2 regions of the Mesorhizobium sp. B2-5-13 genome follow, and region 2 is predicted to be linked to the other one. Evidence: riboswitches for the same ligand, from Rfam matches in the RefSeq annotation. Region 2 holds a riboswitch; the other holds the start of a gene.
What was found. A riboswitch is a leader RNA that binds a small molecule or an ion and turns the genes downstream of it on or off. The one in region 2 is predicted to bind S-adenosylmethionine.
Positions count from the first base shown of each region.

Region 1 (3,404 bases), on a different contig from region 2:
GTTGTGCAGGCACACGTCCCGCCACATGGTCGGATCGGAGGCGGCCAGACGCGTGAAATCGCGAAAACCGGAGGCGGAATATTTGATCACTTCCGTCTTGGTCACCGATTCCAGATCGTCGGCGGTGCCGACGATGTTGTAGGCGATGATGTGCGGCAGATGCGAGACGATGGCCAGCGTCATGTCGTGATGCTGCGGGTCCATCGTGTCGATGTTGGCGCCGCAGCGGCGCCAGAATTCCGAGAGCCTTTCCAACGCTTCCGGATCGGTGCCCGGTACCGGCGTGAAGATGCACCAGCGATTGTCGAACAGGTCGGCGAACCCGGCATCCGGGCCGGATTTTTCGGTGCCCGCCAGCGGGTGGCCGGGAATGAAATGGACGCCATCAGGCACATGCGGTTGCATCTGCGCGATGACCGACGCCTTGGTCGAGCCGACATCGGTGAGGACCGCCCCCTTTTTCAGCGCCGGCGCGATTTCCTGCGCCACCGCGCCGGACGAACCGACCGGCACCGATACGATGATCAGATCGGCATCGTGGACCGCTTCCCTGGCAGCCGTGGTGTAGGAATCGCCGAGGCCCAGTTCTTCGGCTCGCTTGAGCGTTGCCCCGCTGCGGGTCGAGATGGCGACTTGGCGAGCCAAACCCTCACGGCGAATGACGCGGGCGAGCGACGAACCGATCAGGCCAATGCCGACCAGTGCGATTTTTTCAAACATCGGAGATGCCATGGTTTCTAGCTTTTCAGGAATGTCGTGAGCGCGGCGACAACGCCGCGATTGGCCTCTTCAGTGCCGACCGTCATGCGTAGCGCGTTGGGAAAGCCGTAGCCTGAAACGCGCCGCAATATATAGCCGCGCGCGCTCAGATACTCATCAGCAGCCGCCGCCGAATGCTTCTGGTCGTCGGGAAAATGAATGAGCAGGAAATTGCCGACGCTCGGCGTCACCCGCAGTCCGAGCCCGGTCATCTCTTCGCTCAGCCAGGCGAGCCAGGTCTCGTTATGCGCCACGCTGCGCTCGACATGGGCGCGGTCGCGGATCGCGGCGATGCCGGCTTCGATCGCCGTCGCATTGACGTTGAAGGGCCCGCGCACGCGGTTGATGGCGTCGACAATGTGCATTGGACCATACATCCAGCCGATGCGCGCGCCGCCGAGGCCGATCTTGGAGAAGGTGCGCGTCATCACCACGTTCTCAGCGCTGCCGACAAGTTCTATGCCGGCTTCATAGTCGTTGCGGCGGACATATTCGGCATAGGCCGCGTCGAGCACCAGAAGCACGTTTTTCGGCAGTCCGGCATGCAGCTGGCGCACCTCCTGGAACGGCACATAGGTGCCGGTCGGGTTGTTGGGATTGGCCAGAAACACGATTTTCGTGCGCGGTGTGACAGCCGCCAGCATCCCATCGATGTCGGCGCGCTCGTCGGTCTCCTTGACCACCACCGGGGTGGCGCCCGCCGACTGGATATAGATCTTGTAGACCATGAAGGCGTGTTCGGTGAACATGGCCTCGTCGCCGGGCGCGAGATAGGTCTGCGCCAGCAGGCCGAGGATCTCGTCGGAACCATTCGAGCAGATGATGTTCTGCGCGTTGAGGCCATGCACCTCGGCGATCGCCTCGCGCAACCGCCTGGCGGTGCCATCGGGATAGATGTCGAGTTTGCCGGCGACCTCACGCGCGGCCTCGATCGCCTTCGGCGAGGGCCCAAGCGGATTCTCGTTCGACGACAGCTTGTGGACCTTGGCGACACCGGCCGGCGCCGTGCTCTTGCCGGGCACGTAGGCGTCTATGTCCATGATGCCCGCGCGCGGGGTCGGACGTGCCTGATCAGATGTCTGGTTCATTTTTGCAAAATCCGTCGAAAACGCCTCCATCCGGAAGCCGCTGCGGAAATACAAGCCATGGCAGGCAATGTCGAGGGGCGGCAGTGGTGCCGGCCGCCGGCATTGACGGCGAGGCGGGCGGGTTCTAGAAGGACAGGGACAGTTCCGTGGTGATTTGGCCGGTCGGCTTGCAGCCACGTTAAACAATTCGCTAAAGGGCCGTTTGCGTGACGTAACCGGCTTTGCGAAGGCAATGCCGGTTTTTTATTGTCCGCGACCGGCCGGACGAACGCATCCGCGGCGCGGAGATCGGCAGCGATTTCCGCAAAAGCACGGTGCAGCAAGAGAGACGTGATGGCTGTTCTGCGTGCAGGAAAGACCAACAACGAGGCCGACCAACCGTCGAGCCCGGTGTTGCGTTTCGGGCCCGACAAGCCGCTCAAGCTCGACGCCGGCACGCTGCTGTCGCCATTCCAGATCGCCTACCAGACCTATGGCACGCTGAACGACGCCCGTTCCAATGCCATCCTCGTCTGCCATGCGCTGACCGGCGACCAGCATGTCGCCAGCACCAATCCGGTGACCGGCAAGCCAGGCTGGTGGGAAGTGCTGATAGGCCCCGGCAAGATCATCGACACCAGCCGCTTCTTCGTCATCTGCTCCAACGTCATCGGCGGCTGTCTTGGTTCCACCGGGCCGGCCTCGACCAACCCCGCCACGGGAAAGCCATATGGGCTCGACCTTCCGGTCATCACCATCCGTGACATGGTGCGTGCGCAGCAGATGCTGGTCGACCATTTCGGCATCGAGAAGCTGTTCTGCGTGCTGGGCGGTTCGATGGGCGGCATGCAGGTGCTGCAATGGGCGTCGAGCTATCCCGAACGGGTTTTTTCGGCACTGCCGATCGCCACCGGCGCGCGCCATTCTTCACAGAACATCGCTTTCCACGAGGTCGGGCGGCAGGCCGTGATGGCCGATCCGGACTGGCATGGCGGCAAATATTTCGAGCACGGCAAGCGCCCGGAAAAGGGGCTGGCGGTGGCGCGCATGGCCGCCCACATAACCTATCTGTCGGAAGCCGCCCTGCACCGCAAATTCGGCCGTAACCTGCAGGACCGCGAAGCGCTGACCTTCGGCTTCGATGCCGATTTCCAGATCGAGAGCTATCTGCGCCACCAGGGCATGACCTTCGTCGACCGTTTCGACGCCAACTCCTACCTCTACATGACACGGTCGATGGATTATTTCGACCTCGCCGCCGACCATGGCGGCCGGCTGGCGGACGCCTTTGCCGGCACCAAAACCCGCTTCTGCCTGGTGTCCTTCACGTCGGATTGGCTGTTTCCGACCGAAGAGAGCCGCTCCATCGTTCATGCGCTCAACGCCGCCGGCGCCTCGGTATCCTTCGTCGAGATCGAGACCGATCGCGGCCACGACGCCTTCCTGCTCGACGAACCGGAACTGTTTGCCGCCATCAACGGCTTCATCGGCTCGGCCGCGCGCGCCAGGGGGCTCAGCGCATGACCCCGAAAAGTTGCAGACTTTTCGGATCAAGGTCATGCGCCAAACAGAAAGGTG
Region 1 covers NZ_VFUI01000007.1:190,610-194,013, reverse strand. The annotation lists gene FJ434_RS14675 (prephenate/arogenate dehydrogenase family protein) at 1-732, opposite strand, end outside; gene hisC (histidinol-phosphate transaminase) at 738-1,847, opposite strand; SAM riboswitch at 1,984-2,061, shown strand; gene FJ434_RS14665 (homoserine O-acetyltransferase) at 2,181-3,350, shown strand.
Region 1: it holds a riboswitch for S-adenosylmethionine, as region 2 does, so the genes downstream of both, FJ434_RS14665 (homoserine O-acetyltransferase) here and FJ434_RS28050 (O-succinylhomoserine sulfhydrylase) in region 2, are expected to answer to the same signal.

Region 2 (3,404 bases):
CAGCGCACCGTTGGCGAGATCTGGTCGCGCCAGGCCCGCTGGGCGCGCCTGCGCCGCGTCACCTTTCCGCTGTTCTTCGCGCCGGAACTCCTGACCGGCGCAGCGGTGCCTCTCGCGCTGGCGCTGGTTGCGGCGGCGAGCGCGGGCGTCAGCCTCTGGGCAACCGTGATTGCCATGTTGGCGGCCTTCTACCTTCCGGAATGCGCGCTGGCCTTGTCCAAGGGCTGGCATCTGTCGCCGCGCATGGTCGCGGCGATGATCGCGCGCGACGTGATGCTCCCGTCCATCTGGGCGCGCGGCTGGCTCGGCGGCGCCGTCGACTGGCGCGGCAATGCCATGACCATCCGCACCAAGGCGGCCGAATTGGAGGAGACGCCGTCGCGCGCCTGATCGCCGCGGACGACGCTCCTAAGCAGCTTATCTAGCGGCCTGCAAAGCCTGCGCGATGTCTTCCAGCAGGTCGTCGGCGTCCTCCAGGCCGACAGACAGCCTGAGCGTGCCAGGCCCGATGCCGAGTTCGGCGCGGGCCTCGTCGCTCAAATTCTTGTGCGTCGTCGTCGCGGGATGGGTGATCAGGCTCTTGGCATCGCCGAGATTGTTCGAGATCAGCACGATGTCGAGGGCGTTCTGCAGGGCGAAGGCCGCCGGCTTGCCACCCTTGACGTCGAGGCAAATCAGCGTCGAGCCGCCCGACATCTGCTTCTTGACGATATCAGCCTGCGGGTGGTCGGCGCGGCCGGGATAGATGACGCGAGCGATCTGCGGCTGCTCGGCCAGGAAGTCGGCGATCCTGCCGGCGCTTTCCGTCTGCTGGCGCACGCGCAGCGGCAGCGTCTCGAGGCCCTTCAGCAAGGTCCAGGCATTAAACGGCGACAGGCTGGGGCCGGTGTGGCGGAAATAGTCGTGCAGGTTTTCGTCGATCCACTTCTTGTCCGATAGTATGACACCGCCCAGACAGCGGCCCTGGCCGTCAATGTGCTTGGTGGCCGAGTAGACGACGATGTGCGCGCCAAGCTGCAACGGCTTCTGCTGCAGCGGCGTAGCGAAGACGTTGTCGACGACAAGCCGCGCGCCGATCGAGTTGGCAAGCGAGGCAACGGCCGCGATGTCGACGACTTCCAGCGTCGGATTGGTCGGGCTTTCCTGGAAGAACAGCTTGGTGTTCGGCCTGACCGCCTTTTCCCAATTGGCAATGTCGGTGCCGTCGACCAAAGTCGCCTCGATGCCATAGCGCGGCGCCAGCGTCTCGACCACCCAGCGGCAGGAGCCGAACAGCGCGCGCGCCGCCACTATATGGTCGCCAGCCTTGACGCTGCACAGCAGCGCCGCCGTCACCGCCGCCATGCCCGATGCCGTGGCGCGCGCGTCCTCGGCGCCTTCCAGCGCGCACATGCGCTTTTCGAACATGTCGACGGTCGGGTTGGCGTAACGCGAATAGATGAAGCCAGGCTCTTCGCCCTTGAAGCGGGCTTCCGCCGCCTGGGCGCTCTTGTAGACATAGCCCTGGGTCAGATACATCGCCTCGGAGGTTTCGCCGAAGCCGGAACGCAGGGTTCCGCCATGCACGAGTGCCGTCTGAGGTTTCCAGTTGCGCTTCTTGGTGCTCATCGCTTTGTTCCAGACACAAAAAAACCGGCCGCGAAAGTCGCAACCGGTCCATACGGCCTTGCGGCCCGACGGTCCTTTAGCGACTTGTTTAACGTGGCTGCAAGCCGACCGGCCAAATCACCACGGGATAACGACCCTTTAGACCCGCGCCACGCTTGCGTCAATTGCCGGCTTCATTAAGAGGTTTGTACCAAGGCAGGTTCCGCAAAGTGCCCAGCGGTTTGCGGCAAGAACCTGCAACAAAGGAGACCAGTCTTGGGGCGGAGCCAGACTTTGCGGCAGACAGGCATTCTTCCCGATCAGGACATTTCGGCGCTGTTCCAGTCCGGCGCGCTGAAGTCGCCGCGTGCGCTTGATGCCGACCAGATCCAGCCGGCTAGTCTTGATCTCAGATTGGGCGAAAAGGCCTGGCGGGTGCGGGCCTCGTTCCTGCCCGGTCCCAACCACAAGGTCTCGGAAAAGCTCGATCGGCTGCAGCTGCACGAGATTAATCTGGCCGAAGGCGCGGTTCTCGAAACCGGCTGCGTCTATATCGTGCCGCTGCTCGAAAGCCTGGCCCTGCCGGCCGACATTTCGGCCTCGGCCAATCCAAAGAGCTCGACCGGTCGCCTCGACATCTTCACCCGCGTCATGACCGACCGTGGCCACGAGTTCGACAAGATCGCCGCCGGCTACAACGGTCCGCTCTATCTCGAAGTCAGCCCGCGCACCTTCCCGATCGTTGCGCGCACCGGTTCGCGCCTGTCTCAAATCCGCTTTCGCACCGGCAACGCGCTGCTTTCAGAAGCCGAACTGCATGAATTGCACAGCGCCGAGATGCTGGTCGCCACCGAGCCGCCAAACATTTCCGGAGGCGGCATCGCGCTGTCGATTGATCTCAACGGCGACAAGGATGGGCTGGTCGGCTATCGCGGCAAGCACCACACCGGCCTCATCGATGTCGACAAGCGTGCCGCCCAGGATGTCCTCGACTTCTGGGAGCCGATCCACAAGAGCGGCGCCGGCGAACTGGTGCTCGATCCCGACGAGTTCTACATCCTCGTCAGCCAGGAGGCGGTGCATGTGCCGCCGCTCTACGCCGCCGAGATGACGCCCTTCGATCCGCTGGTCGGCGAGTTCCGTGTCCACTATGCCGGATTTTTCGATCCGGGGTTCGGCCATTCGGCGGCCGGCGGCACCGGCAGCCGCGCGGTGCTCGAAGTGCGTAGCCACGAAGTGCCGTTCATCCTCGATCATGGCCAGATTGTCGGCCGGCTGGTCTACGAACACATGCTAAAGCGCCCGCAGGCGCTTTACGGGACCGATCTCGGCTCGAACTATCAGGCACAAGGCCTGAAGCTGTCCAAACATTTCCGCCCGCGCTGAACTCCCATTATCACCGGCCGATGCTTGCCCACGGGCAAGATTTTTGAGGTCGAAATGGCCTCGCCCGCCCTTCGGGCCCCACCAGGGGAGAAGGCAGAGTTGGCGCCAGTTACAGCGCCTTCACCGCCACCTTCACCGGCTTTTCGATTTCCAGCGGGTTGCGCAGCGGCAGGCCGAAATCCCCGGCCTCGATCTCGAACACGTCGCCGGCTTCGGTCGTGACGCCGTCGGCGAAGGACAGCGTGGCCGTTCCGAACATATGCACATGCACATCGCCCGGCTGGCGGAACGCCGAATATTTGAAATGGTGGTGCTCGAGATTGGCGATGGTGTGCGACATGTTCGCTTCGCCCGACAGGAACGGCTTCTCCCACATTGTCCTGCCGTCGCGCACGATGCGTGACGTGCCGCGGATGTCCGAAGGCAGGTCG
Region 2 covers NZ_VFUI01000033.1:1,507-4,910, forward strand. The annotation lists gene FJ434_RS28045 (ceramide glucosyltransferase) at 1-390, shown strand, start outside; gene FJ434_RS28050 (O-succinylhomoserine sulfhydrylase) at 418-1,608, opposite strand; SAM riboswitch at 1,665-1,742, opposite strand; gene FJ434_RS28055 (2'-deoxycytidine 5'-triphosphate deaminase) at 1,882-2,973, shown strand; gene araD1 (AraD1 family protein) at 3,083-3,404, opposite strand, start outside.